Regions from separate parts of the Pseudobacteroides sp. genome, predicted to be linked through region 2. Evidence: riboswitches for the same ligand, from Rfam matches in the RefSeq annotation. Region 2 holds a riboswitch; the other holds the start of a gene.
What was found. A riboswitch is a leader RNA that binds a small molecule or an ion and turns the genes downstream of it on or off. The one in region 2 is predicted to bind glycine.
Positions count from the first base shown of each region.

Region 1 (15,642 bases), on a different contig from region 2:
GTTCCAGGTTGTTATTCAGTAACCTACTCAGTGTATGATTCAGCGGGAAACGCGGCAGTTCCAAGCATCCGAACCGTCAATGTATTATCCGACAATGCGGATTTAAAAAGCATTACTTCGAGTGAAGGAAAACTGACACCCGCGTTTTCACCATCAAAAACCCAATACCAGATAAATGTATCTAGCAGCACGCAAAGTATTTCAGTAGCTGCAAGTGTATATGATGCAGGTGCATCTATTGCAGGCGGAAACACAAGAGTACTTGATCTGAAAATCGGTGATAACGACTTAAGTTTCACTGTAATTGCCCAAGATCAAAAAACGCAAAAAACATACAAGGTTCGTGTGGTGAGGGTGAATTACCCAACAATAGTTTCAAATGCTAATACATCTACAAACAATATTAATACTCCTACAACACCGACTATAGTTACTGTTCCGGAAGAAAAAATACCTGAAGCATTTTCAGGCTACCAGGACATAAAAGGACATTGGGCGGAGACAGATATTTCGGAACTTATGAAAGACAAAATTGTGAGTGGATATGATGACAATACTATTAAGCCAGATTCTAAAATTACAAGAGCTGAAATGGCTAAGCTTATTGTATCAGTGCTTAAGCTTAAGATAGTCAATACAGGTTCCATCCAGTACAAAGATGCAGGAGAGTTTGCTGAATGGGCAAAACCATATATCGAAACAGCTCTTGAGAATAAGCTTATGATTGGGTATGATGATAGCTCATTTAAGGCTTCCAAATATATTACCCGTGAGGAAGCGGCTGCTGTTTTAATTAGAGCATTTGCTTTTGGAAAGGCTCAAAGCACAGAATTGAGTTTTACTGATTCAGGGAACATTCATACTTGGGCTTTGGAGTATGTGGCAAAAGCAGTTGAAATGAATATTATTAAAGGATATCCTGGAAATATGTTTTATCCAGAAAAGGAAGTAACGAGGGCGGAGTCCTTTGTAATGATAAATCGTTCAGTAAAGTTAATTAATGTAACAGTGGACAATAAATAAAGGGGTTGCCTAATGAGTTTGCTTGAGTAAAAATAGACAGAAAGTAGTTGCGGTGTTTATATAATACATATAATACTGTACAACTACTTTTTATTTATTATTTATTTATCAATTAGCTTACCCTTTGCTTTATTCTTAAATTCAGGATTTGCTGCATTTTGAGTTATCACCTGTTCAGTCTTGTTTTGAGAGTTTGGTGTAATAGTTGTTCTAGGTTTCTTGCTCTTGTTCATTTGTTAGACTCCTTTCTTTATAAATAGATAGTTAAATGTTAAAAACTAATGTTTTACCTTGAAAGCTCTTTAATGAAAGTCGTATATAGAATTTGTAAGAGTTTGAGTTTTTATTCTGTTGAAAATTAATTATGATTAGAAATCTAATAAGAGTATTTTACCGGGTTTGAAAATAATAGTACAAAAGGTATGAAAAATATAAAAAACTTTAAACTTTATGTATATAATAGCTGAATGTCCATCTAATTCAATAATTCATATCAGTGTTATAATATACAATTTGAATCATTGGAATCTTATGTAAAATTTTAATAGTTGAATTTTAATAATAATAATAATGACCTCCAACCTTTTTCCCTGTGGGCGTGAAGGCCATTTTTCGAAAGATACTCAATTGATTTATGTATCTTCACTTATTTCATTATTTTAATCTTTGTTAATCAAATTAACCCTTTGTTGATAATTAAGTATACAAATGATAAGATTTATTTATTAAATAATATAAAATTTTTTATATGCTAGGAAATACTTATGAGTTAAATTTAAAAAGGGGAGAAAGAAATGATTACTAGTGGAATAAAAAAGATGTTAAGCTTTTTGGCTGTACTTTCTGTATTAATTGCGAATTTCAATATAGGTTTTCCAATTAATAGCGAACAATCTGTTTACCAGACACCTGAACCAACAGTAATGGAAAGCGTGTATTCAACATTTGTCTGTACACCAACACCCACAATAAATCCATTACTCCAACAATCAGCCCAAGAAGTCCAAACGGACAAAAAAATTATGGGCAAAATGGATTACCTGAATGACAGGGACTTTTTCAGTTTTACGCCTTCAGCAAATGGGAAGTATTTTATATACGGATTTATGTTATCAAATATCAGCAACTACAATCCGGTTCCTAATATAAAAAATGTTTTACAGATGATTGATTCTGACGGTAATAATATGAATATTTATTATGACGGCAATTCTAGGGCATGTTTAAATCTGAGTAATGACAAGTCTTATTTTATTTCCATATCAAACAACTCAGTAAATTCAACATTTAATTATTCTTTTGAGATAAAAGGGCCATTTATTGATGATTATGGGGATTCAACCGATTCAGCATATGAAATTGAGATGTATAATCAGGTTAATGGTATTGCAGGTTTACTTGGAGAAAGCGACGTTTTTAGTTTTAGAACTTCTGTTGAAGGAATGTATTACATAGATGACTTTAAGATAACTAATGGGTATGCCACCTTTGATGGAAATTTTACGCTTTTTGATCAAAACAGAAAAATTATAAGAATAGTGTATTATAGAGATTCAGATCCATACATTTGGTTAGAAAAAGATACTATATACTATATTTCTACAAAATGTAATTTTCCTGATTCTACATTTTCCTATTCATTCACAATGAAAGGGCCCATTGAAGATGATTATGGAAATGCAAAAGAATTAGCCTGGGAAATTCAATTGGATACTATAATTAAGGGTAGTAATAACTACATTTTTGACATTGACTGGTTTTCTTTCAGACCTTCAACTGATGGTGTATTCTGCATGGACAGCTTTAAAATAGTTGGAAATAGTTCTCCTCCCGTATTGTGTGACATCACCAGAATTATTGACTCATACGGCAATGATTTAAGTGTTGGTTATTGCCATGAAAAAGCATATTTTAATCTAACGAAAGACACTACATATTATATATCTATTTCAAATAACTTCAAAAGTTCAATATTCGATTATTCTTTTACTCTTGAAGGACCAATTGATGATGAAGGAAATTCAAAGGATACAGCAAAGGAAATCCAATTGGATAGTCCTATTGTAGGATATGCAAATTTACATTATGATATTGATTTCTTTTACTTTAAGCCTTCAGATACAGGAATATACTATATTGGTAATTATCCTTCAAGCAATTTGGTAATTATTGATTCCAATAACCTTAGTGCAAGAGTTAACTATAGTGGTGAAAAGGCGTATTTCAAGATGAAAAAAGCAGAAACATACTATATTATTGTTAGAAATGATGCGTATGCTTCATCCTTCGGATATTCATTCGAACTTAAAGAATCAAGTGAAGACGATTATGGAAATTCAGTAGAAACAGCAACAGAAATCCAATTGAATACCGAGATCAAAGGAGAAATCAATAACTGCGATGAAGATTATTTCTCCTTTAAACCATTAATAAGTGGTATGTACTGCATGGATAACATTAATACAAAAGTCAATCCCGGCATTGGTCCTTATACATATATGCGAAATGCTATAGGAATTCTGGATTCAGATGGCAATACAGTGAGCAAAGATTGCGGTGCTACTGACAATGTTTCAAAAGCTTATTTTTCTTTAGCCAAAGATAAAACATATTATATTTACATTAAAAATGACGTAGATCTAGCAACATTTAGCTATTCATTTACTTTAAAAGGACCAATTATAGATGACTTTGGGAATACACCCAGCTTTTCAAAAACATTGGGAAAGGAAGTTCCCGTATCTGGCAGAGTTGATTATTATGGCGATTGCGATACATTCAATTTAACAACTACCGTTAAAGGTTTGTATTGTATATCAGTGCCTGAGATTGACAGCAATGATATATATTTATATGATAAAAAAGGTAATATTATTGATAAGTATTATTATAAATTAGATACCTCTAATTTTTATTATTTTCTTCAGGAAAATCAAATTTACTTCATTGACATAAAATCGTATAAACACGTTGAACCTTATAATATTTGTATTTATCCACCACATGCAGATGACAATGGTAACACTATGAAAGAAGCTTCCATAGTACAAATTGGTGATACTAACGCTTCCATAAACTATCCGGAAGATTATGATGCATTTAAATTTATTCCTCCAACATCGGGTACGTACTATTTTAAAATAAAAACCGATATGAATTCTATCATAAAAATTTATGACACATATGGTATGTATATTCAATACGCGGATGTTGGTAACAATACTTTATGTTGTAATTTAATAGCTAATAATGTATATAATATTGTTGTCAATAACGAATCAATACTGTCAGTGGGTGATTATACACTTACAATCAGCAATACTTTGATACAGGACACATCCAAAATAACAGGGTATATCAAGCCGGACTTTACAGATAGCTTGTTGAATTCTTTAAGAGCTGGATTCAATATATCATTATCTGGTACTCAGTTTTCTGCTATATCTGATGAAAACGGGTATTTTGAAATTACAAATGTCCCCAGATCAGATAAAGGGTATGATATTGAGATAAGTAAGGATAACTATTTAAAGAGGAAGATAGAGGATGTTATTATAGATAATAACAATATTTCTATATCTCTGCCTGAATCGCCAATTGAGTTGTGGGTAGGGGATTTGGTTGGATCCCAAGATGGAGGCATTAATATTGCCGATATAATTCAACTTGCAAAAGCCTTTAATACTTCTAAAGGCGATTCTAATTATTTGGCGGATATGGATGTAGATAATAATTCAGTAATAAACATCACAGATATAATGGTTGTAGCAAGGCACTTCAATCAAACTATGGAAAGCTACCCCAAAATAAGTATTGTTGAGAAGTCACAACTAAGGGATGAAAACAGTGTGTAAAATATTTTTGTGCTAATCAATTATGTTTTATATTCTGATAGAATAAAAATAATAAAATTGTGGGGCGATAATATGTTTATTTTGAAAAAAAAGGTTAATTTCAGCAATGTTTGCTGTAATATTTACTTTGAATCTTACTATAGTACATGAAGCAGCTAATCCTATTACAGTAATAGTTAATAACAATATAGTTAAATTTGATGTGTTTCCGGTAATAGAGAATGGAAGGACACTTGTACCAGTAAGAGCGATCTTTGAGGCTCTCGGTGCTGTTGTTACCTGGAACGCGAATACGAGAACAGCAATAGGAGTAAAAGGTACTCGAACGGTTAATATCAAAGTAGATAGTACTGATGCAACTATAAACGGCATTCATAAAAAGCTTGATGTACCAGCCAAGATAATACAGAATAGGACATTGGTTCCGCTAAGATTTATCTCTGAGAGTCTTGGATCAATTGTATCATGGAACGGAGAAACAAGGACGGCAAAGATCACTGATAATAATACCCAAGTGCAAGAAAGCACTCAGACTACTAATTTCAATAGAATATCTTTAGATATTCCAGATGGATGGATATACTCAACTAATCCTGAAGCTGCATCAGGTACAGATCAGTACAACTGGAGATTACACTGATATGGAGAAGATTGTTAGAAGCATAAAATTGTTACCCCAAAATAGTACTAACGAAAAACATATCAAAGGGTAACGCACACGGACTAGTTTTGCAGTCATAGACGGACGCAATTATATTTATACAAACCTTGAAGATGTAGAACTGGAACGCATAGTTTATGAAAGACTTCCAACCTGAATATACCTTTGAGAATTATAAGCTAAAAGTCAACAAATACATAGAGGAAAATCTGCTTTAATGTAATTACAGGACTAAAACTGATATTTCCAGTTGATCTTCCACATAAATATTATCACTTATTAACAATGCGTACAATTATTAAACCTATTTTTACACAAAAATACCTCTAACAATGACATAGCCTTTGAAAATCAATATTAACTTGAACGAATTAGTTTAATAGCACATTTGGGTTATATATGTTATAATTAAAAATGATTTTAAAACCAAGTGAATATAAACTTTATTAATGAGGTGTTGGAATGATAGTTACTAACGAAAAGCACAAATTTATATCTGAAAGCTTGTCTGGTGAATTAAAGAAGCATGCAAAAAAGTTTCAGGACGAAAATAAGGAGTATCTTGAAGCTTCAATTAGAAATAATACTTATGACGAAGTATATACAAAAATGGTTTCCGATGTTGTTATTGAGTCATACGATGTGATGAACTCCTGGGAAAATATCGCCTATGAGGAAATCGGCGGTATGACACCTCTCCAGTATTTCGGAATTTTAAATAATTTATCTGATGTGATAGATTTGGTAGTTGCTTTTGAAGTTGAAAACGCAGGCATAATCCCCAATGGTCTGGCCAAACACATAAAGGCTAGTCAGGATAAACTTTTGGATGATTTGGTAGCCATGTTGAATTCTTTGGAATTGGATGAGCAAAAATGCATGAAATTTGGACAAAAGGCTGTAATGCACACCGCAGAAATAATTGGGGACACAAAATTATTAGAGCCTTTATTTAAGATAGTATCACAAATGGAAGATCAAAAGACTGATGCAAACACATTGACTGCAGTTATGAATGCCATACAGGCAATCGGAGAACCTGCTATCGAAAGAGTAGTAAGTGCGATTGAAAGCAGTGACAAAAAAGGTCAGGTTTATAGATTTCTGCTAATTAGTCTGGCAAGAATAGGTTCAAAAAACAAATCTGATGCTGTTTACAACCAATTAAAGAAATATTTTAAGGAAAGCAGCTACAAATTCATCGAAGCAAATGCTTTGGGTGTATATGGAGATAGAAGAGCATTACCTGCTATTAGGGGATATATAGAAAAAAATGCCCATAAAATTTCCAAATGGGAATATACACAGCTAAGAGAAGTATTAATCCAGTTTGGAGGAATGGTACAAGATTTTGACACTTATTTCTCCACAGTGAAGGATATGTAGACTTTAGTAATCACTATAATAAAAATAAGCCGATTTAGATATGGTTGAGTATAAGGGGGGCCTAAGGCCCCTTTCTCAATATATAGGGAATTAGGGTCTCTACTCTATTCTGACAGCCGTTCCATAGCATAAAACTTCGGTTATGCCTTGTGAAACCTCATTGGCGTCATATCTCATTCCGATTATGGCATTTGCACCAATCTGATCGGCATGCTGTACCATGATTTCAAACGCTTCCTGTCTGGCTCTTTCACATAATTCAGTATAGAGAGATATGTTTCCTCCAAATATACTTTGAATTCCTGCACCTATGTTTCCTACTATACTTCTCGAACGAACAGTGATGCCCCTTACAATGCCTAGGTAAGATACTACTTTTTTGTCATCAAATGAAAAAGTTGTTGTTATATAACGACGATCCATTGAATCCTCCTTAATTTGAATTTGTTTAGGCTTATTCTATATCATATGAGTACCATTATCAATTGATTTTTACATTCTAAAAGGATTTTACAACATTGGCATAAAAAAATTTAGGCATTTAATTGACATAAATTATTTTTGTTATTATAATTAATTTGTTAAAGATTAATAAAATATTGCGGATGAGTGTTATGGGAGAGATGCCTTTTAATATATAAGCTTTAGGTAAAAGTGATATATAAAGGCACACCGAAGAAGCTACACTTTCAGGTAAAAAGACTATAACAGGACGCACCTCTGGAGAGACCGTCAAGGCGCCGAAGGGGCAAGTTCGCCACAGATGATGTGGGAATAATCTCTCAGGCAAAAGGACAGAGTTAGGTGTATAATTGATTTCAGAGGTCAAATCATGTGGGTTTGGCTTTTTTTAATGTCTATAAAATCTATACATTTGATTAATCACATTTTATTTATAAATGCTTAGGAGGATTTTTATGTACAATATTGATGAAGTTTTAAAAATTGATCCAGAAGTTGCAAAGGCTATGAAAGACGAAGTTGGCCGTCAAAGGAACAAAATAGAGCTTATTGCATCTGAAAATTTTGTTAGCAATGCAGTTATGCAAGCTATGGGTACACCGCTTACAAATAAATATGCAGAGGGATATCCTGGAAAAAGATATTACGGAGGCTGCGAATTTGTAGATGAGGTAGAGAGGCTGGCAATCGAAAGGGCTAAGCAAATATTCGGAGCAGAGCATGCAAACGTTCAGCCCCACTCAGGCGCTCAGGCCAATATGGCGGTGTTTTTTGCAGTTTTAGAGCCAGGTGATACAGTATTAGGTATGAACCTTGCTCACGGCGGCCACTTAAGCCATGGAAGCCCTGTAAACATATCTGGTAAGTACTATAAGATAGTACCTTATGGAGTTAGAAACGACAACTTTAGAATAGATTATGAGGAATTAAGGAAGCTTGCAAAAGAAAACAATCCAAAGCTCATAGTTGCAGGTGCAAGTGCATATCCTAGAGAGTTGGATTTTAAGGCTTTTAGGGAAATTGCCGACGAGGTGGGAGCATACCTGATGGTGGATATGGCTCATATAGCAGGATTAATAGCTGCGGGTATCCATCCAAACCCTGTTCCTTATTCACATTTTGTTACAACTACTACCCACAAAACTTTAAGGGGACCTCGTGGAGGTATGATTCTTTGTAAGGAAGAGTATGCTAAAATGATAGACAAGGCAGTTTTTCCGGGTCTTCAGGGTGGACCTCTGATGCATGTGATTGCTGCGAAGGCTGTTAGCTTTAAAGAGGCAATGACAGATGAATTCAAAGTTTATCAGAATCAGGTAGTTAAGAATGCAAAGGTTCTTGCACAGAGCCTCATGGACAAAGGACTTAACATAGTTTCAGGCGGAACAGACAACCACCTTATGCTGATGGATTTGAGAAATATAAATGTTACAGGTAAAGAAGCTCAGTTTATGCTTGATGAGGTGTTCATAACAGTTAATAAAAACGGAATCCCCTTTGATACACAGAGTCCTTTCATAACAAGCGGTATAAGAATAGGTACCCCTGCTGTTACTTCAAGGGGCATGAAGGAAGAGGATATGAAGGAGATTGCAGAACTTATTCATATGACACTTACTGATTTTGACAACTCCAGGGAGAAGGTTGTTCAGAGGGTTGGCACTCTTTGCGGCAAATATCCACTTTATTAAAATAAATATCCATAGAAATGTATTTCAAGACTCAGGGAGGAGTACCTGAGTCTTGTTAACGTCTGGGGAAATTCGGCGATTGAAGGAGGGGGGATATATCAATGGAAAACTCGAAAGATGATACAAAAGAAAATACAAGAGAAGATTCAAGAGATAAAAAGGAACCCCTTGCATACAGAATGTGCCCGAGGACTATAGACGAATTTTTCGGACAGGAAGAAATTGTAGGGCAAGGAAGGCTTCTATACAGAATGATCAAGGCAGACAGAATAGCTTCAATCATACTATACGGGCCACCTGGCACTGGGAAAACTTCTCTTGCAAGGATAATCGCATCTACCACAAAGTCCAGGTTTGAAAAACTTAATGCGGTAACCTCGGGAGTGGCAGATATTAAACGGATTGCATCAGATACCCAAAACCCTATATTGAATCCTAACGGAAAGACTGTTTTGTTTGTAGATGAGATTCACAGATTCAATAAATCACAGCAGGACGCGTTGCTGCCATATGTGGAAAACGGCACGATTGTGCTTATAGGTGCAACTACTGAAAATCCGTTCTTTGAAGTAAATAAAGCTTTGATATCAAGATCCTCCGTCTTTATGCTTAAGCCCCTTGGCGTTGAGAGCCTGAAGAGCATAATAAAAAATGCACTTAAGGACAAAGATCGAGGACTGGGTAATTATGATGTAAAATTGGATGATGATGCACTTGATTATCTGGCAGAAATAAGCAACGGTGATGCAAGAACAGCACTAAATTCCATAGAGCTGGCTGTGCTTACATCTGAGCTTGATGAAAACGGTATAATTCACATCAGTTTGGCAACAATTGAAGAGTGTGTGCAAAAAAAGCATATTACATTTGATAAATCAGGCGAAAGTCATTATGACAATATAAGTGCTTTTATAAAATCAATGAGGGGCAGTGACCCTGATGCGGCAGTTTTTTATCTAGCAAGGGCAATATATGCAGGTGAAGATCCTGTGTTTTTGGCAAGGAGGATAATAATATGTGCATCGGAGGATGTTGGAATGGCAAATCCATCTGCACTACAAGTAGCTGTTGCTGCTGCAGAGGCGGTGAGAATGATCGGTATGCCGGAAGCCAGAATTATCCTGGCACATGCGGCAGTCATGGTTGCTACAAGCCCTAAGTCCAATTCCAGTTACAAGGCTATCGGCAAAGCATTAAGTGATGTTTCTACGAAGCGGACAGGAGAGGTTCCAATGCACTTAAGGAATGCACCTGCTAATGGAATGAAGGATTTGGGATATGGTCAAGGCTACAGGTATGCACATGACTATCAGGGGAATATTGTTGATCAGGAATACCTGCCGAAGGAAATGAGGGGTACGGTCTATTATGAACCGACAGCCAATGGATATGAGGCAAGAATAAAGGAATGGCTTGACAGATGGAAAAACAGAAACAAGGATAAAAGGGAGGGTCTATAAAATGAAAAGAGTTGTTGCATGGCTTTTGCTGGCTGGATTTGTTCTATTATTGGTCAATATAGTCTTTATTCATCTATATATGGTTCAAAGTCTTACTGTATATGCAATTGTTGCACTGACATACTGGTTTCTTTTAAGAAAAGATTTTAACAGCAAAAAAAGAGATAGAGAAGAATGATCGCTTATCTGCGAGGCGTAAAATTTTATAAATGTATTGACTAATTATATCCAAAGTGCTAATCTAATTACGAGAAATCCAAGTAATATACTTGGAATTGGAGGGTGTTAAAATATGAAGCTATCTACAAAGGGGAGATATGGTGTTAAAGCCATGCTTGATCTTGCACTCCATAGCTCTGAAGGAAACATTTCTCTTAAAAGCATAGCGGAGAGACAGGAATTATCAGAAAACTATCTTGAGCAGCTTTTTGCATCCCTTCGGAAAGCAGGGCTTGTAAAAAGTATAAGGGGAGCACAAGGGGGGTACATACTTTCAGATAAACCTGACAAAATATCGGTAGGATCTGTATTAAGGGCATTAGAAGGTTCTCTTGCACCGGTAAGCTGTGTCAGTGGGGATAATGAATCTTCTTGTGACAGGTATGGCTTCTGCGTCACAAAAATGATATGGGAAAAAATGATGAATGGGGTAAATGAGGTAGTTGATTCCATATCTTTGCAGGACCTTATCAATGAGTACCACAGGCTTAATAAAAATGATGATATAATGTACTTTATCTGATAAGAGATTAATCACTTTTTATTAATGATGTTTAATAAATAATTATTTTGGGAAAACATAAACAATAACGGTTAAGGAGAAAATGCTATGGGAGAAAAACTTATATATATGGATCATGCTGCAACGACTTATGTTAAACCTGAGGTAGTTGAAGCTATGACTCCATTTTTTACTAATAGCTTCGGCAATGCTTCTTCCATATATACAATTGGAAGAGAGAGCAAAAAGGCGATAGAAGAGTCAAGAGAAAAGGTGGCTGATGCAATCGGTGCCCAGGCAAGAGAGATATTTTTTACGGGATCCGGGACCGAAGCAGACAATTGGGCTATCAAAGGCGTAGCATATGCAAATAAAGCTAGGGGAAACCACATTATAACGACAAGTATTGAACATCATGCTGTTCTTCATACATGCCAGTATCTCGAAAATGACGGCTTTGAGGTAACATATCTGCCTGTTGATGAGTTCGGGCTTGTGACACCCCAGCAGGTTGCCGATGCGATACGGCCAAACACCATACTTATAACAATAATGTTTGCAAATAACGAAATCGGAACTGTGCAGCCAATTGCAGAAATAGGGAAGATTGCAAGGGAAAAGGGAATATATTTCCACACTGATGCTGTTCAGGCCATTGGTAATATACATGTAAATGTAAAGGAAATGAATATTGATCTCATGTCAATTTCATCCCATAAGTTCTATGGGCCAAAGGGAGTAGGTGCACTCTATGTAAGAAAGGGAGTAAAGCTTGTTTCCTTTATACATGGGGGTGCCCAGGAGAGAGGAAGAAGAGCCAGTACAGAAAACATACCGGGTATCGTCGGATTTGGTAAGGCAATTGAGCTTGCAACGGCCAATCTTGATGAATACAATAAAAAGATTATGGCATTAAGGGATAGGACCATAGAAGAGGTAATGAAAAAAATACCTTTTGTAAAATTAAACGGACACAGGGAAAAGAGATTACCTGGAAACGTGAATTTTTCATTTGAATTTATTGAGGGGGAATCACTCTTATTGATGCTTGATATGAAAGGCATTGCGGCTTCAAGCGGTTCAGCATGTACTTCCGGATCTTTAGATCCTTCCCATGTCCTATTAGCTATAGGTTTACCGCATGAAATAGCACATGGGTCATTGAGACTTACCTATGGTGAGGAAAACACCAATGAAGATGTTGATAAGCTGCTGGAAGTACTGCCTGTTATTGTTGAAAGATTGAGAGAAATGTCACCATTATATGAAAATGTGAAGAGAGGTAATAAAAATGTATAGCGATAAAGTTATGGATCATTTTATGAACCCTAGAAATGTAGGGGAGATTGAAGATGCTGACGGAGTTGGTCAAGTAGGTAATGCTAAATGCGGAGACATAATGAAAATGTATCTTAAGATAGATAATGGTGTGATAGTAGATGCTAAATTCAAGACATTTGGGTGCGGTGCTGCTGTTGCAACCAGTAGTATGTCTACTGAGCTTGTTGTAGGAAAGACTATTGAAGAAGCCCTTCAGATCACAAACAAGGCTGTGGCTGAAGCGTTGGATGGACTTCCGCCTGCAAAGATGCACTGTTCAAATCTGGCAGAAGAAGCAATAAGGGCTGCTATTGAAGATTATAAGAGGAAAAACGGATTATTGGATGAATGTGATTCGGCTTCTGCTTGCGGAAGGCGTTGTGATGATATACATCATGATCACCACGAGCACGATGAAGACGACGAATGATATAATGGGAAAGGCAGCATAAGCTATAATGGATAAGAAAAAGGTAATGTTGGGTATGAGCGGCGGTGTTGACAGTTCTGTAGCAGCCGCTTGTCTTTTGGAAAAAGGATATGATGTAATAGGGGTTACCATGCAAATTTGGCCTGATATGGATGAGGACAGGCAAAAGAGCGAGGGCGGCTGTTGCTCTTTATCAGCGGTGGATGATGCGAGATGGGTAGCAAACAAGCTTGGAATACCATATTATGTTATGAACTTCAAAAGTGTTTTTGAAAAAAAGGTTATTGACTACTTTGTAAACGAATACATAAGCGGAAGGACTCCAAACCCATGTATTGCCTGCAATAGGCATGTAAAGTTTGAAGAAATGCTGGGGAAAGCCAAATCTATGGGAATAGACTATATAGCAACAGGTCACTATGCCAGGATTGAATATGACTCAGATAGAAAGAGATACCTTCTTAAAAAATCAGCTACAAGTGCAAAGGATCAAACCTATGCACTCTATACAATGACGCAGGATCAACTTGCTCATACTTTGATGCCGATAGGTGAATACACAAAGGATCAGGTCAGGGAAATGGCAAAGGAAATAGGCCTTGCTGTAGCCTCAAAGCCTGACAGCCAGGAAATATGCTTTGTTGAAGACAATGATTACGGTAGATTTATAGAAGAGAAGAACGGTACCAAAATCAAGCCAGGGAACTTTGTGGATATTGACGGAAATGTTTTAGGGAGGCACAAAGGGATTGTCCACTACACTGTAGGACAAAGGAAGGGACTTGGTATAGCATTTGGAAAGCCCATGTTTGTTGTGGGGATTGATACTAACAAAAACCAGGTTATATTAGGTGAGGGAAATCAGGTTTTCAGAGATTCGCTTACAGCATTTGACCTAAACTTTATTTCCATAGAAGGCCTTGACGGTGAGATGAGGGTAAGTGCAAAAATCAGGTATTCAGCAAAGGAAGCACCTGCTGTAATCAGCCCTTTAGAAGGCGGACGGGTCAAGGTTTTGTTTGACACTCCCCAAAGAGCTGTTACACCGGGCCAATCGGTTGTTTTCTATGATGGGGATACAGTTGTTGGCGGAGGAGTTATTGAATAAAAAGTTGGAAAAAATCGCTATGTGATTTTTTCCAATACAGGTTTTCTATTTTCATAATGTGCAATATAATTAAAGCCTATATCAGATAAGGCTTTTTTTATTTCAGCGAAATTCCAAGCGATATGCTCAGGTGTATGTGCATCAGAGCCTGTTGTGATAATTTCCCCTCCAAGCTCTCTATATCTTTTAATTATATCCAGGTCGGGGATAGGTGTTCCTAATGTGCGGTAGCCGGAGGTATTGATTTCAATTCCCTTGCCTTTTTCAATAACTCCCTTTAAAATGCTGTCCAATATGTCGCTATAATCATCATATTTTAGAGATTTGTCGTCATAATTGCAGTATCTCCTTATATAGCCGATATGCCCTATAACGTCAAAATCGTCAAAGTTGTTCAGTCCATTGAGAATTTCAGAGAGATACCTGTTAAATGCAGTCTTTTTGTCAGGATTGCACCTAAAGTATTCTCCGTAATAAGGATCAATCCCTCCTATAACATGTATTGAAGCGATAACAAAATCAAAGTCGTATTTTTTTACCACTTCACCTGTAGCATCAATTACATGAGGCTGCAAGCCTACCTCAATACCTTTTAGCACCTTTAAACGGGAAGAGAATGAGGATTTAAGGCCATCCATAGTCTTTGAGTACTCATCGAAATCAATTAGGAATTTGATGTCGAAGTTCGGATAATCTATGTCAAGATGATCTGTGAAGGCAATACCTGCCAAGCCTTTGTCAATAGCTGTGACGCAGGCAATATTTGTATCCGTTTCGCTGTCACCGGAAAATGAACTGTGAACGTGTGAATCAAACATTTTCATAAGCAAATCCTTTCTATGCAAGACTAAAAACAGTTTATCAAAAAATGGAACTACGTTTTGTAGTTCCATTTTGGTAACGTGTTATTTAGATTTGAACATTATCTATGGCAGCCTGATCTTTTGTAAGGCTGTATTCCTTTTCGGTTTTCCACTTATCAATCTTGGCCTTTATGCTCTCTGACTGAAGGGTTGCTCTAATATTTTCCTTTTCATTTTCGAAGTAGGTACCAGATTTGATAAACTTAATAATATGGTATCCATGTATGCTTTTAACCATTCCTATGTCGCCTTCTTTTACACTGGGGTTAAACGCAAAGTCTTCAAACTCTTGAACCATTTGATTCTTTCCAAAGGAATATTGTCCGTTCTTATCCTTTGAGCCCGGGTCTTCCGAATACTGCTTGACCAGAGCATCAAAGTCTTCACCTGCTTTTGCCTTGCTCAAAATATCATTTGCAAGCTTTTCTTTTTCTTTAAGCTTATCGGCTGGAAGCGGCTGATTTGTGGCTTGATCCTTAGTCATGACAAGCACATGTTTAACTGTTCTCATTTCAGTGTTATATTTAGGCTCGTCCTTACCATAGCGAGCCTTTATTTGTTCATCAGTGACGTTCATACCTTTGACTATATCACCAGCATATTTGTTATATGCAAGATAGTAGTCCTTATAAATTGCCTCGTATTCATCGATGGATACACTGA
Region 1 covers NZ_DATCTU010000045.1:89,431-105,072, forward strand. Annotated here, with positions in the region: gene VIO64_RS08245 (S-layer homology domain-containing protein) at 1-1,023, shown strand, start outside; gene VIO64_RS08250 (hypothetical protein) at 1,125-1,256, opposite strand; gene VIO64_RS08255 (hypothetical protein) at 1,818-4,877, shown strand; gene VIO64_RS08260 (copper amine oxidase N-terminal domain-containing protein) at 4,984-5,517, shown strand; gene VIO64_RS08265 (hypothetical protein) at 6,001-6,924, shown strand; gene VIO64_RS08270 (YbjQ family protein) at 7,024-7,347, opposite strand; glycine riboswitch at 7,530-7,639, shown strand; glycine riboswitch at 7,643-7,724, shown strand; gene glyA (serine hydroxymethyltransferase) at 7,842-9,077, shown strand; gene VIO64_RS08280 (replication-associated recombination protein A) at 9,179-10,537, shown strand; gene VIO64_RS08285 (hypothetical protein) at 10,539-10,715, shown strand; gene VIO64_RS08290 (Rrf2 family transcriptional regulator) at 10,830-11,279, shown strand; gene nifS (cysteine desulfurase NifS) at 11,367-12,557, shown strand; gene nifU (Fe-S cluster assembly scaffold protein NifU) at 12,550-13,008, shown strand; gene mnmA (tRNA 2-thiouridine(34) synthase MnmA) at 13,037-14,116, shown strand; gene VIO64_RS08310 (histidinol-phosphatase HisJ family protein) at 14,134-14,940, opposite strand; gene VIO64_RS08315 (peptidylprolyl isomerase) at 15,026-15,642, opposite strand, start outside.
Region 1: linked by a shared signal. The riboswitch ahead of glyA (serine hydroxymethyltransferase) and the one ahead of VIO64_RS04805 (3-phosphoglycerate dehydrogenase family protein) in region 2 are both predicted to bind glycine.

Region 2 (15,642 bases):
TTTTCTTATTGACGTCCAGAAAAGCGTCTGAAAATCTCCATCAATTTCATTTACAAAGAAACCAATATTCGGTCTTCTTCCCATAAATAATCTCCCTTTCAGAATTCTATCTTCCCCAGACTTTTCTGTCCAGACTTCTATATTGAATTGCCTCAGCCAGATGCTGTAGCTTGATATCAACACTCTCATCCATATCGGCAATTGTGCGGGCTACCTTTAATATTCTGTTATGTGCCCTTGCACTTAGCCCCAATCGCTCAAAGGCGTTTTTCAAAAGTGCCTTTCCTTCATTATCCAGTTTGCAGTATTTGCTTATCAGGGAGGAAGTCAGTTGGGAATTGGAAAATATTCCAAGACCTTTATATCTTTCAACCTGTATTTTTCTAGTCTTATTTACCCTATCTCTAATTACATGGGATTTTTCCCCGGATTGGGTACTGTCCAGGTCTGCATATTGTACCCCAGCTACTTCTATGTGCAAATCAATTCTGTCCATAAGGGGACTTGAAATCTTTCCAAGATATTGCTGTACTTGCTTTGGTGAACAGCAACATTCCTTGCTTTCATCCAGTAAATTACCGCATCTGCACGGATTACCACAGCAAACAAGCATTGTTTTTGAAGGATATGAAATACTTCCGCTCAATCTTGATATGGTCACATAACCATCCTCCAAAGGCTGTCTCATAACCTCAAGTGCTTCTTTGCCATACTCCGGTACCTCATCCAAAAACAAAACTCCGTAGTGGGCAAGGCTGATTTCCCCAGGTCTGGGGACATTTCCTCCGCCTATAAGGCTATAGCGTGATATTGTATGATGTGGAGATCTGAAAGGTCTTCTAGTCATAAGTGGTGTCTTTGCAGGAAGAGTTCCCGCTATACTATGAATTTTAGTAACTTCAAGGGCTTCCTCAAATGTCATGGACGGTAATATTGAAGGGATTCTTCTGGCAATCATAGTTTTCCCAGAACCTGGGCTTCCGATAAGTAAACAGTTGTGACCACCTGACGCAGCCACTTCCAAAGCTCTTTTAACATTTTCCTGACCCTTAACATCAGAAAAATCAAGTTCATCCTCGGTGTTTTTGCAAAAAAGTCTATCGATATCTATAGTGTAGGGATTAATTTCCATATCTTTATTCAAGTGCCTTATTACATTGATAATATTCACTGCCGGAAGAACATTAACCCCTTTGACAACTGCTGCTTCCTCAGCATTATCCACTGATAGTATTATGTTTTCAATCCCTTCATCCCTTGCCCGCACAGCCATAGGCAAAACACCATTAACAGGTCTTATTTGACCGTCTAGTGACAACTCACCTATAAACATATATTTATGTATTTCACTTGTATTTATCTGCTCTGTGGCTGATAATATACCCAAGGCGATGCCTAAATCAAAATGGGATCCTTCCTTTCTTATACTTGCCGGGGATAGGTTTACAGTAATCCTTCTCACAGGAAATTCCATCCCTGAATTTTTTATGGCAGCCCTGACTCGTTCTTTTGACTCCCGAACAGCAGCATCACCAAGCCCTACAATATCAAAGGAGGGAATTCCGCTACTTATATCAGTTTCTATTTCCACAACATATCCATCAATGCCAACCAATCCACAGCTTTTAATTCTGGAAATCATAAGGGATCAGCCTCCTCATTAATTGGGTGGATGATAAACTGCCAGTAAAACTTAAATAATAAAAACATATATTAACTTATTTATTATCGGATAAAATTTAAGATTGTTTAATAATTATTAAACTGTAAATACCAATTTAATATATCAGTACCATAAAGGATGGTGGCAAGAGTACCCAATACGATAGCTGGTCCAAATGGTATAGCTTCTCTAAGCTTCTTACGCCTGATTATCATCATCACAATTGATATTAGTGAGCCAATGATTGCTGAAAGTATAAATGACACTATTACCATCCGCCAGCCAAGGAAAATCCCAATTGGTATGAAAAGCTTTACATCTCCCAATCCCATTGCCTCTGTCTTGTAAATAAATAGGCCAACTATTCCTATTAATAAAAGCACAAGAGAAACTGAGGCCCCCCCAAGTACAGGATTCCACCAGGCTCTATCCATATAAATCGGAAACTCATAAAAAAGATTATAGACAAATACCAGAAGTGCACCCCCCAGACCTGCAAACAACAAATCGTCAGGAATAATATAGTAGTCCATGTCAATAAAAAACACTGCTATCAATACTGACATCAGATAAAGAAATGCAAAAAACTGTATTGTAAAATCAAACTTTAGATACAAGAGTACACAAACAACAAGGGCAAACAGAGTAATCTGAATGGGTCTGCCAAATATTTTACTTTCACATTTGCCGCATCTTCCGTGATGTAAAAAGAGGTTTATTGGGAAAAGCATTTGAAGCGGTTTGAGCTTTGTGCTGCATGATCTACAAAAAGGCCAAGCCCATGTAACGTCTTCAATGTCATTTTCCACTACTTTAGGAATTCTTGATGCAATTATATTTAATAATACTCCAAGGAACAAACTAAAAATTGATAATAATACGATTGCCATTTGCAGCCCTCTTCCTGTTTGTTAATTGGCGGTGCTATCATACAATTTTTATTATATTGGATTAATGATTACTTTTCAAGTCATAGTAAACTATAATTCCTTAGAGTGGTATAACATAGACAACAATTTCTTAAAATACAAAAAAGTTTGCAGGCTGCTTCAAAGAAGGCCTGCAAACTTTCTGCCTTTATTACTCAATAATTCTAACCATCTTAATCCCAGGAATACTCTTGACAGCTTGATATATCTGTTCATTTACTTTTCCGTCTACGTCAATCATATTAAACCCAATATTGTTTTTATGATGAGTAAGCATGTCTGCAATATTTAATTTATTGTTAGCAAGTATAGTTGTAACCTGTCCTACCATGTTAGGAACATTTTCGTGTGCGGTTAATATTCTTGTGCTTCCTGATCTCACCATATCACAATCCGGGAAGTTAACTGAATTCTTGATTGTACCCCTTTCAAGATAGTCCTTAACCTGATTAACAGCCATAACAGCACAGTTTTCTTCCGACTCAGGTGTTGAAGCTCCAAGATGAGGTATAGTAATGACTTTATCATTTCCAATCAATTCATCTTCAGGGAAGTCGGTCACATAGCATGCTACAGTTTCATTTTCCAGAGCCTCAAGCATGTCTTTATTAACAACAAGACCTCCTCTTGATAGATTTATTACCCTTGCTCCCTTTTTCATTATAGCAAACTTGTCTTTATTGAACATTCCTTTTGTTTCAGACCCAAGCGGAACATGTACAGTAATGTAATCACATGTAGACATAATCTGATCAAGGCTGGTTGCTCTAATTACACTGCTTGAAAGCCCCCATGCCGCATTAACCGAAATAAAAGGGTCATATCCTATAACTTCCATACCCAATGAAACAGCATCATTTGCAACCATAACGCCTATTGCTCCAAGACCTATAACGCCAATTCTTTTTCCCTTAATTTCAGGGCCATCAAATTGGGATTTGCCCTTTTCCACCAACTTAGGAACCTCATCTCCCTTGCCTTTAAGTGATTGAGCCCAGTTAATTCCCTGGCAAATGCGTCTGGATGACAGAAATAATGATGCTAATACAAGCTCCTTTACTCCATTGGCATTCGCACCTGGGGTATTGAAAACAACTATTCCCTTTTGCGTACACTTGTCGATAGGAATATTGTTTACTCCTGCTCCTGCCCTTGCAATAGCCTTGAGGTTGGGTCCGAACTCCATTTCTAGCATATTGGCACTCCTAACCAATATAGCATCCGGATTTTCTGCATCATTTGATAATTTGTAATGATCCACCGGCAGCAATTCCAATCCTTTTTCAGAAATACCGTTGAGCATTTTTATATTAAACATAAAAGCCCCTCCCTTTTTGTTTGTTTACTAAGTAAAATTTATGCAAATATAAAGGAGTCAAACTCTAATAGAGTGACCCCTGTGATAAACACAATAATACACATAAATAATGTGAATTAGCTCTGTCCTTTTGCCTGAGAGATTATTTCCTTAACAGGAACTTGCCCCTTCGGCGCCATATATTGGTCTCTCCAGAGGTTCGTCCGGCTGAAGTCTCTATACCTGAGAGTATGACTCCTTCGGTGAACGGAATGTGTTATTAACTCTTTAACCCTTAAATATAATTAATAAAACAAACAGTTACTCTCCCTCAACCATCATCCGATAATATTAAATATTCAATTAACTTTAATTATAATAATCTATACCATTGTTGTCAACAAATTTTACCTATAGTCAACCTTAATGTTGTCGTAAAAAATTATGGTGTAGAATACGACACAATTTCCTAAATATTTAAAAAACTTCACATAGCAGTTTAAAGATAATTTCTCCAAATTGCTATGTGAAGTCAATTCACTAAGATAACACTTTATTTATATTCAGTATTTAGTTATTCAACAATTGCAGATGCCTTAATTGATTTACGGCTTGGGTCAGAGAATGATCCCATCTTAGAAATCTTTAAGCTGTCGGAATCAGATGAGACATCAGCTTTCAATTTTAATGTTATGTTGGCAAATACCCCATTTTCCTTTATAGGCATGGATCCTTGTGTAGCATCGTTAAACAGGAATGAGATAGCACCAGGAGTTCCGAAATAACCGACAAAATTAACTATTGGTAAAGTTGCAATTAAACCAGCATCAACACTTACTACTTCCATAACACTAGTATCGTAAGAAAGTCTAAAGTCACAGTTATTTAATCCTTCTTCAGTAAGCCCTTCGAATTTAACCGGTACTGTTACAGTGCTGCCTGCTTTACCGTTGAAGTCCTCTACAATAACTCTTAATCCATCAGCGACAGGAGTTGGAGTCGGCGTAGGATCAGCTGCTGCAATAGTTACTTTTCCTTCTGCGAAGGATGGCAATATCTGGGATATTTTGCCGTTTGAGAATGCTGAGAATGACCCTACACGATTGAGGCTTAGCTTGCAATCCCCAGATGTAGCATTATCCTTTATTTTAGCCTTTATTACAGCAAACACTCCATCAGAAACTATCTGTAATGAGCCTTGAGTTGCATCACTGAAAAGGAATGATATATACCCCTGTGAATCAATATTGGATGAGAAATTGGCTACAGGAAGCTGAACTATTGATCCTGCTGTTATGCTCATAATTTCAAGTGCATCCTTATTGAACATCAATTTGAAATCACAGTTGTTTATACCGTTTGCAGGCACACCATTAAAGTTAACAGGAATCTCTATTACATCACCTGGCTTACCTTTTCCATTGCCTATTTCTACATTCACTTTCAATGCCGGATTAGTAGGAGTAGCAGTTGGTGTAACTGTTGGTGTTGGAGTATTTGTTGGCGTTGGAGTACTTGTTGGCTTTGGTGTACTTGTTGGCTTTGGTGTACTTGTTGGCTTTGGCGTACTTGTTGGTGTCGGTGTGAAGGTAGATGTTGGTGTAGGAGTATATGTAGGTGTAGCAGTTGCTGTTGCCTTTACAGCAATTACAGTCACCTTTCCGTTTGTAAATACAGGCTCAACACGAACCATGTTTTTACTTGAGAAAGCACCAATACTACTTAATGTTATTTGGTAATTTCCTGTTACATCAGGATTTAAAACTTTAAACTTGATATTTGCAAAGACACCGTCTTTTATTATTGGACTTTGACCTTGTGTAACATCACTATAGAGGAATGCAACAATTCCATTATTGCTGTTTGAAGTAAAGTTAACACTTGGAAGAGTTACTATATCACCTGGGGTTACACTAGTAATACTTAATGCACTGCTGTCAAATGATAATCTAAAGTCACAATTATTTATACCTTGTTCAGGTACATTAGTGAAGCTTACAGGCACTATGGCTTCCTGCCCTTCAACTGTAACATTTCCAATATCAACCTTTACTTTTAATGCAGCAGCATTTGTAGGAGTACTTACAGGTGTTGCCGGGGTTTCAGTAGGTGTAGCTGTTGGTGTACTCTGTGCCTTATTAACAATTAATTCACCATCTTTTGTACTGGCTTTTATAGCAACCATATTCTTACTGGAGAAAGAACCCACTTTGATAAACTTGATCTGATATTTACCTGCTGGTGCATTTTCCTTAATTTTTACGGTGATATTTGCAAAAACACCATCTTTAACTATAGGATTTAAACCCTGAGTTGCATCACTGTACAGGAATGATATGATTCCTGCACTCTTGTTAACAACAAAGTCAGTCAGAGGACTTGGTATAATATCTCCAGCCTTTACTTCAACAATATCCATTACACTGCTGTCAAAAGAAAGTCTGAAGTCACAGTTATTTACCCCATTTGCAGGTACGTCACTGAAGTTTACCGGAACAGTTACAACACTTCCAGCGTCACCCTGCTGGCTGCCTACAGTCACATCAATCTTGTTTTCAGAAACTATAGGTGTAGGAGTAGGTGTAATTGTAGCACTTGGCTTGATTGAAGCAATGGTAACATTACCATTAGTTGATGTTACTTTTACAGATTGCATGTTTTTTGTTGAACATGCACCCACACTGCTGATTTTTATGTCGTATGTACCCGCTATTGCAGTACTTTTTATTACTGCCTTGATTTTTGCAAACATTCCCTTAGTTACAATCGGGTTAGACCCTTGAGTAGCATCGCTGTATAAGATTGATATCTGTCCTGCCTTGCTGTAATTGGCAGAAAAATCAGTTAATGCAGAAGGAATTATAGCTCCAGCCTCAACATCTTTTATTTGTAAAACGTTGCTATCATAGGAAACCTTGAAGTCACAATTGTTAATTCCTGTTTCAGGAATATTCTCAAATATTATTGGAATATAAATTTCATTTCCAGGCTCACCATTTGTGTCTCCTATTTGAATGCTTACCTTTGCATTTGTAACAACAGGAGTCGGTGTAGCCGGTGTTGGTGTAATTTTTGATGCAGATACTTTAATAGTACCTCCATCTATAAATGCGTCAACCGGTGTCATCTTGTATGCTTCAGATGGACTAATGCTTGATATTGCCCCAACTTTTGAGGATACCAACATGTAATCCCCTGCAGCTGCACTATCCTTTACCTTTAGCTTTACACTTGCAAACAAACCGTCATTCTTTATCTGATTTGAACCTTGTGTAGCATCTGCAAACAAGAAAGATACTGTTCCGTTACTCTTTGCATAAGAATAGAAATTTGTTGAGGAATTGTATATAATTGAACCTGGAATAATGCTTTCCATTTCAAAAACATCACTGTTGAACTGTAATCTAAAATCGCAGTTATTTATTCCACTAATTGGAACATTTTTAAAACTGATGGGTACTGTAACAGATTGACCTGCAACGGCCTCGGCTGATTCAACCGATATCTTTAAGCCATCTGTAACAACTGCTGTAGGTGTAGGCGTTTGTTTTACATCCCCCTTAACATTCAAAGCACCTGATGCGAAGTCTGGATTGATCTTTCCGCCTCTTGTGTCTGAAAATGATCCTACGGAATCCATTTTTACAGTATAATTTCCGCTTACTGCGTTATCCTTAATCTTAAATTTCAAATTGGCAAAAGGACCGTTGATGGTAATCGGTAATAACCCTTGTGTTGAATCACTGAATAAAAATGAAACAACTCCGGATTTACCACAATATGAAGAAAAATTTACAACAGCATTAGGCACGATTATTCCAGGTGTAACTTCTTCAAGCTCCATCGCATTGCTGTCAAATGACAATCTAAAATCGCAATTATTGATTCCGGCTGTTATACCTTGAAAACTTACAGGTATAGTTACGGAATCACCCTGACCTCCTGCGGCTGTGCCTATAACTACATTGACTGCTGAGGCCGCAAACGATACAATTGGAAACAAATTAGAAACTAACATAACCATCATTAGAACAAGTGCAAATATTTTATTCTTTTTCACTTAGATAAACCCCCTTTATTTTGTTCCGTACTTATTTATAAAACGAAACTTTAAGCACTTTTCTAGTTTACCCCTTAGATAAGATAAGTAAAACCCCTTAGTCTTTCTCTCTGTTAATTCTCAGTCGCAAATATGCGGCTATTTGTATGCTCTATCCTTTCCGTATTCTGTTATTAATATAACTTTTTGGAGTCTCAACAGAATGTATTGGCTTTTGTTAAGTTGATATATCACTCCTCTCAAAATAGTAATAAAAATTAATTTGCGGTTTTTGTACGCATTATAAAACAAAACCGCAAATATCTTCAGAAAAATTATATTTAATCAACGATCTTTCTAATTTGCCTTTTTCAAATAATATCAATCATTATTTGATCTATTAAATAAAGACCAGTTTATTTATTCCTGAAGAATTAATTTTTAGTCAATAATCAATTATTAAAAAATTGTAAAGTATGGATTTCGTACTAGATGTGAAAATTGTTATAAATCAGGATCAAATCAGCAATAGGTAATATAAATATTATAACCCAATAGATCTAATATCTGCTTGGAGTTGAGAATACTTATATCTTTCAAGAATGAAGTGTGTTATTGGTTCGAATAAAGAGTATGTTTAATTTTGTATAATCAGTAGTAAAAAAATCATTTATTAGTGTATAGTTAATCTTAACAGCTTAAATATTATTCAGCATTACTTTATATAAAAGCTATTTATATGCTCATATGAATTTTTCAAAGTTCGAAAAACAATAACGCTGCAGTAAAACAATCAATTCATGCATAGCTAGACTAATATCTCTAAATTAATTAAACCCTCGAACATTGTTTCTCGTATAAATGCAAAAGTAAATCAATGAAACATACAACGAAGAACCCAGTAACAACCGATCTCGTTAAAATATATTAGTGTATGTAACTCGTTTAATATTACTTCCTTAACCACCTTATATAAAATTAAAGAAAAAACGGACAACAAAAAGGAAGAAATCAAGCGATATCTCAATTGCTTCCCTATGTAAAAAATAATATTATTACGAATCAACTAAATATATATCTAATCTCTATAATCTATTATAATCAATTTGCACGGTTTTTTTTATGATTTATTTTTTGATTTTTTGATAAGACTTATGAATTTCAAACAAATTATAAACTATCCCAGAATTTCATCAAAATATTCCCCCAAAATACCATCATTTTCAAATCCATTAGCTGAAAGAATGGATTCGAATGTTATAACTTTATCTTTGCATCTTTTAAGTACAGATCTCATGATCATAGCAAGATATTCCTTCTGATTTTTTTCCTCAAGTTCTTCTGTGTATATAGATTTGTCATCCCATGTTTTAGAAAGAACATGAACATTAGTTAATTCCTTAATGCTTCTAGGCGTCCAATTTTTGCTGCTCAAACTGCTTAATATAATAACCTTAGAAGTCATTGAGCATGATAGATAGGATACAGGAGTAGTTAATACAACCGAATTGCCTTGCAATTTCTCCTCCAATTCAAAAATACTCTCTGAAGCTTTAATCCCGCTTCTTACCATTTCTAAAAAACCCTTGTCCACACTGATATTCTTAAACCTCGATACTATTTCGACAAATGTTTGAGCACTATCTATGAGATTTTTTGCCTGTAATACATCATTATCGGACAAATCATGGGATACAAGTATTTCAAGAAAAACCTTCTGCAGAAAGGCATCTATCGGCAGCTTATTTTCTAGCTCCCTGTATTCATCAATCCAATTTCTTATATATTCATATTTTTCTATATTATAGTATCCTATTCTCTCTACTAGACCTGGAAACTCAATATCAGGAAACTTTGCAAAGGGCTTTTGCCTGCAAATCTCATCTGCTAGAATAGAGCTTCTTATTGGGTCAATCTTTAATATCAGCCTTATTAAAGCTCTCACATTATCCCTGTTAGGGGGAAGATTGAATGAGGGATGACAAAGTAAAGCCAATGTAATAAGTGCCTGAGAAAAGGGGTTATCTATTATTCTGTTTTTTCTTGAGTGATTGTTTAAAGTCAGACCGTTAGCTTCCAATATTCTTCCGATAACAAACTCAGTAACTGGGTCTGCATACGTTGATAGAATTGTTATATCCGAAGGAAGGTAACCCTCTTCCCTTATGAGTTTTACTATTTTATCACCTATAAGTTCTAACATCTCACTTCTAAGTTCAACAGGCTGGGTCCTCTCAACAAATGCTTTATTTGATGCTTTGAAGGCAGTATTTCCCTCAATGTATTCATAAAGCATGTCTGAGAATTCATACATAAAGCTTTGACATGTAAAAGAGCTATCAAGGTTTATAACCTTGCACCTACCCAAAAGCTTTTCCTTCACATACTCATGGCTGCTGCCGAAAACCTGACCATACCCGCCCTCATGGTTATAACCGAAAAGACAAGACCTGACATTAGGCAGAAGCAATTCGATAAAATCAACCTCTGTAGGCACACACTCTTCAAGATTATCTATTATTAAATGCTGCACCCTCTTAAATAGCTGCTCTCTATAGAAATCATCCGTAATAAGGCAATTATTATAAAGCTCAACAGCCATGGCAAAATCAAACACTCCAAGCTCAATGCACTTATTTCTGTATGCAGCGGTAATATTATCAGCATCACTGAAAATCTGCTTTTTGAGGTCATCTTTGATTTCCAGAGAATTGTACAGCCTTTTACCTATATCCTTATAAGATATACCTGAGGTTGCCGCTTTAACAAGATTTGAAGTAATATCTATGGATATCCTATCTGTAAATGATGTCACCCCTGGGAATATTCCCTTTCTTTCCCTGTGTGCCTGGATAACTGCAGATACCAAAAACTGGGCAGACTCAAAAGTAAGGAAAGTCGGCTTTATCCTTCGGTCCATAATATCTCTGCAGTTTTTTAATACAATCGGATAATGGGTCCTGATTTCACTCTGAATAAATCCATAATATGAAGTTCTCCAAATGTTCCCGGACCCCTTAAGAAAGGTTTTTGTTCTCCAATCAAGGGATTGAGTCCTATTTAATAAAAGTATCAATATTTTCTCACTTGGTATCCCCAGCCTGTCCACCATATATTTGTACCTTTCCAGTAATATGGTGGTCTTACCGGAACCTGATGATCCTTTTAAAATAATCTTTGAATGCTTCGGTGTTTCTATAATACCTTTAAATTTGCTATTGTCAAATATAGCTAATCACCCCAAAAAGTCTCTTGGGAATATTATAGCACCTCAGGCAAAATTTAAAAATATATTTAATAAATTTTACCTTTGATTAATAAAACTGCTGTAACCTGTATAGCAAAAATAATAGGAATTCCTATCATGAATTTCATGTGCCTGGTCTTATGTCTGAACACAAAAAAAGATGAATATAACCCCGGGCATCCCCCGATTATCCCCAACAGAAAAAGCGTTTTTTCCGATATTCTCTGTTTTTTATGTCGGGCTTTATATTTATCAATACCGGAAATAATGAACGCAATGATATTTAAAATAATAAGAACTACAGCTATAATATAATTTTTAGGCATTTTGGTCACTCCAGAATAATTTATATATGTATATAAAGATAACGAGTCTGTAATCTTACTTACAGCCCGTTACCCTAGACATCAACCTTTATGTTGAGGTGAGAAATTTTAGACTATTCATCAATTTCGCAAACTGTTGATAGGTGCGGGTATACGGCCTCCGCGCTTTATAAATTCCTCACTGCCAAATCTATTCACGTTCATAACAGGTCCCGAACCTAAAAGCCCTCCAAATTCAACAATATCTCCTACTTTCTTTCCGTAGGCAGGAATAACTCTAACCGCAGTCGTTTTATTATTTATCATACCTATGGCAGCCTCATCGGCTATAATCGCAGATATGGTTGAAGCACTGGTATCACCCGGTATAACAATCATATCGAGCCCTACTGAACATACACAGGTCATAGCCTCAAGTTTTTCCAATGTAAGAGCACCAGCCTTGACAGCCTCAATCATTCCGGCATCTTCACTTACCGGTATAAAAGCACCGCTCAATCCCCCAACATATGATGACGCCATAACTCCACCTTTTTTGACTGCATCGTTTAATAGTGCCAAAGCTGCAGTTGTTCCATGAGCACCACATTTCTCAAGTCCCATTTCCTCCAAAATGTACGCCACACTATCACCTACTGCCGGGGTTGGGGCCAATGAAAGGTCTACAATACCAAACTCCGTATTAAGCCTTCTTGAAGCTTCCTGTGCTACCAACTGACCCATTCTGGTAATTTTAAAAGCAGTCTTTTTAATGGTTTCGGATACAGTTCCAAAGTCCGCACCCCTTACCTTCTCCAAAGCACTTTTTACAACTCCCGGACCACTTACGCCAACATTAATCACACATTCCGGCTCACCTATTCCATGAAATGCACCTGCCATAAAGGGGTTGTCCTCAGGAACATTTGAAAACACCACAAGCTTTGCACAAGCCAGACTGTTATCATCCTTTGATAGCTCTGCAGCCCTCTTTATTACTTCCCCCATTTCTCTCACTGCATCCATATTTATCCCCGCTTTTGATGTTGCCACATTAACTGATGAACACACTAATTTAGTGGAACTAAGTGCTTCAGGGATTGATCTTATAAGTTTCCTGTCTCCGTTTGTATAACCTTTATGAACCAGTGCCGAAAAGCCTCCTATAAAGTTTATACCGATTGCATCAGCCGCTTTATCCAAAATTTCTGCGAATCTCACATAATCTTCTTCATCGGAACTTTCAGCAATAATTGAAATAGGAGTTACAGAAACCCTTTTGTTAATAATGGGTATACCATATTCCTTTTCTATATCATTCCCAGTCTTTACTAAATCAGCTGCAAGCCTGGTTATTTTATCATAAATCATTTGCCTCGACTGCTTTGAGTCCTTATGGCAGCAATCCCTTAACGATATACCCATTGTGATTGTTCTTATGTCAAGGCACTGTTCCTGTATCATATTGATTGTCTCAAGTACTTCCCTTGTTCTTATCATTAATCCATCCCCCTAAATTCTATGCATTGAGTTAAAGATGTCTTCATGTTGGATCCTTACTGAAAGACCAAGTTCCTCGCCTTTTCTCTCCAACCTGTCGGCAAGTTTTGTAAAATCTATTACAAGGCCTGAAATGTCTACAAGCATAATCATGGTAAAAACATCCTGAAGTGTTGTTTGGTTTATATCTAATATGTTTACATTGTTATCCGCCAATACATTACTGATCCCGGCAATTATTCCGACCCTGTCCTTACCTATAACTGTTACGATAGCTCTCATAAATATACCCCCGTTAAAATATTTTAAAATGTGTCATATAATAACCCTTCTATATTTTTCTTTATTTAGATATTCAAAGAAAATTAAAGCAAATATAAAATCTTCCCGGCTAGAACGGTATAAGCGTATTATACAGTTTAAAATCCACAATATCAACCCGAACATATGTTTGATTTATTGATGAATTTGTGATAAATTAGCTGTAATAACCACATATGACGAAAAGGTGATGAAATGGAACTGGAAACCAAACTGGAAATCTTATCTGCAGCAGCAAAATTCGATGTATCATGTTCCTCAAGCGGCAGCAACAGGAAGAATACTCCAAACGGCTTGGGCAATGGCCATAAGGCTGGTATTTGCCATAGTTGGTCGGAAGATGGCCGATGTATATCACTATTAAAAATACTTTTTGCAAACCAGTGTATATATAACTGTACATATTGTGTTAACAGATGCAGCAATGACACCCCAAGAGCTGCTTTTACTCCACATGAAGTGGCAAACCTCACTATAAATTTTTATAGAAGAAATTATATAGAAGGTCTCTTTCTAAGCTCAGGCGTTATTAAAAGCCCCGACTATACCATGGAACTTCTCATTAAAACAGTAAAGCTATTAAGAGAAGAGCACTCCTTCAACGGCTATATACACTTAAAGGCAATTCCCGGGGCAGACACCAGGCTCATTCATGAAGCTGGCTTGTATGTTGACAGGATGAGTGTAAACATTGAGCTCCCATCAAGCCAGGGACTAAAGCTTCTTGCACCGGATAAAAACAAGGAGGCCATAATAAAGCCCATGGGCTTTATAAATAAAGCTATAGCAACTGTTAATGAAGAAAACAGGATATACAGAAAAAAACAGTCTTTTGTTCCTGCCGGACAGAGTACCCAGTTAATTGTCGGTGCTACACCGGACCATGACTACAACATAATAAAGCTCTCCGAAAACCTTTATAAGCATTTCAGGCTTAAGAGAGTGTACTATTCAGCTTATGTTCCAGTTGTAGAGCATCCCAGCCTGCCAGCTATAGGGAGTCCTCCCCTGCTAAGAGAACACCGGCTTTACCAGGCAGACTGGCTTATGAGATTCTATTCCTTTCATGCCAATGAGCTTTTAGATGATAGAAGTCCCAACTTCGATCTGGAACTGGACCCCAAATCATGCTGGTCAATTCGCAATATGCACCTTTTTCCCTTAGAAATCAACAAGGCAGACTATCAAATGCTTATACGGGTTCCCGGTATTGGTGTAAAGTCCGCTCAAATCATAGTATCAACAAGAAAGCTCTGCTCCATAGGCTTTGATGACCTGAAAAAGATTGGGGTGGTTTTGAAAAGAGCAAGGCATTTTATTACCTGCAAAGGCAAATTCTACGGAAGCTCCTTTAATGAGACATACCTAAGGGACCAATTAATGTCCGAGAATGTTGGCGGTTCCAAAAAAGTATGCAGCGGACAAATTTCCATATTTTCATACTTTGGAGCAGGTTTAAACCAATTACAGTTCAACATCCCAAAAAAGGAGACCACTTATGAATAATCAAATGGTGAATTATACCTATGACGGAAGCTTCGAAGGGCTATTGAGTGCAATTTACGATTCATACTACCGACATGAGATACCCCTCAACATATTACCGGAAGGAATGATACAAGTAGGTATTTTTAATAATGATTATAGCGTACAAACTGACATGGAAAAATTCGATAAAGTTTATAATTCAATCAGAGAAAAGATATCCCCAATAGCTTTGAGGAATATTTATTATGTTTATGTATCGGAATGGGCAAATAAGGAGTATATTATTTACAAGTACCTAAGGCTTGGCTTTAAATTAGGCAGAGACGTGGACAGATTTATAACAGATGATTCCGTTTTAAAAGTGCGAATAATAAGCCGGAAGGTAACCAGCGAATGCCATAGATTTTTAGGCTTAGTCCGCTTTAAGCTTATGGATGGAGATTATTACTATGCTTCTTTAGAGCCCGATAACAACATAATAAGTTTATTGGCACTTCACTTTTCAAAAAGGCTTTCGGATCAAAGGTGGGTTATTCATGACCTAAAGAGAAAATCTGCAGTGGTCTATGATAAAGAGGGCTGGTTCCTAACTTCCATCGATAAGCCTGTTAAAGGCAGCTTAAGTTCCGATGAGAAAGGTTTTCAAAGTCTATGGAAGCTGTATTTTAAGAATATAGCTATAAAAAGCAGAAAGAACCCCGGACTTCAAAAGCAGCATATGCCGGTGAGATATTGGGCTCATCTGGTAGAAATGGAATAGGTATTTCATTTACACTTTTTATATAGATATGTTGCGAAAAAGGGCTTACACTAACAAATGCAATTGAAGCATCTGCTCATGCAATATATTTTT
Region 2 covers NZ_DATCTU010000032.1:47,309-62,950, reverse strand. Annotated here, with positions in the region: gene VIO64_RS04820 (substrate-binding domain-containing protein) at 1-84, opposite strand, end outside; gene VIO64_RS04815 (YifB family Mg chelatase-like AAA ATPase) at 107-1,642, opposite strand; gene VIO64_RS04810 (A24 family peptidase) at 1,750-2,553, opposite strand; gene VIO64_RS04805 (3-phosphoglycerate dehydrogenase family protein) at 2,744-3,910, opposite strand; glycine riboswitch at 4,031-4,107, opposite strand; glycine riboswitch at 4,111-4,231, opposite strand; gene VIO64_RS04800 (cohesin domain-containing protein) at 4,464-7,949, opposite strand; gene VIO64_RS04795 (UvrD-helicase domain-containing protein) at 9,106-11,127, opposite strand; gene VIO64_RS04790 (DUF1294 domain-containing protein) at 11,223-11,501, opposite strand; gene VIO64_RS04785 (PFL family protein) at 11,622-12,980, opposite strand; gene VIO64_RS04780 (ACT domain-containing protein) at 12,993-13,262, opposite strand; gene VIO64_RS04775 (putative DNA modification/repair radical SAM protein) at 13,497-14,807, shown strand; gene VIO64_RS04770 (TIGR03915 family putative DNA repair protein) at 14,800-15,549, shown strand.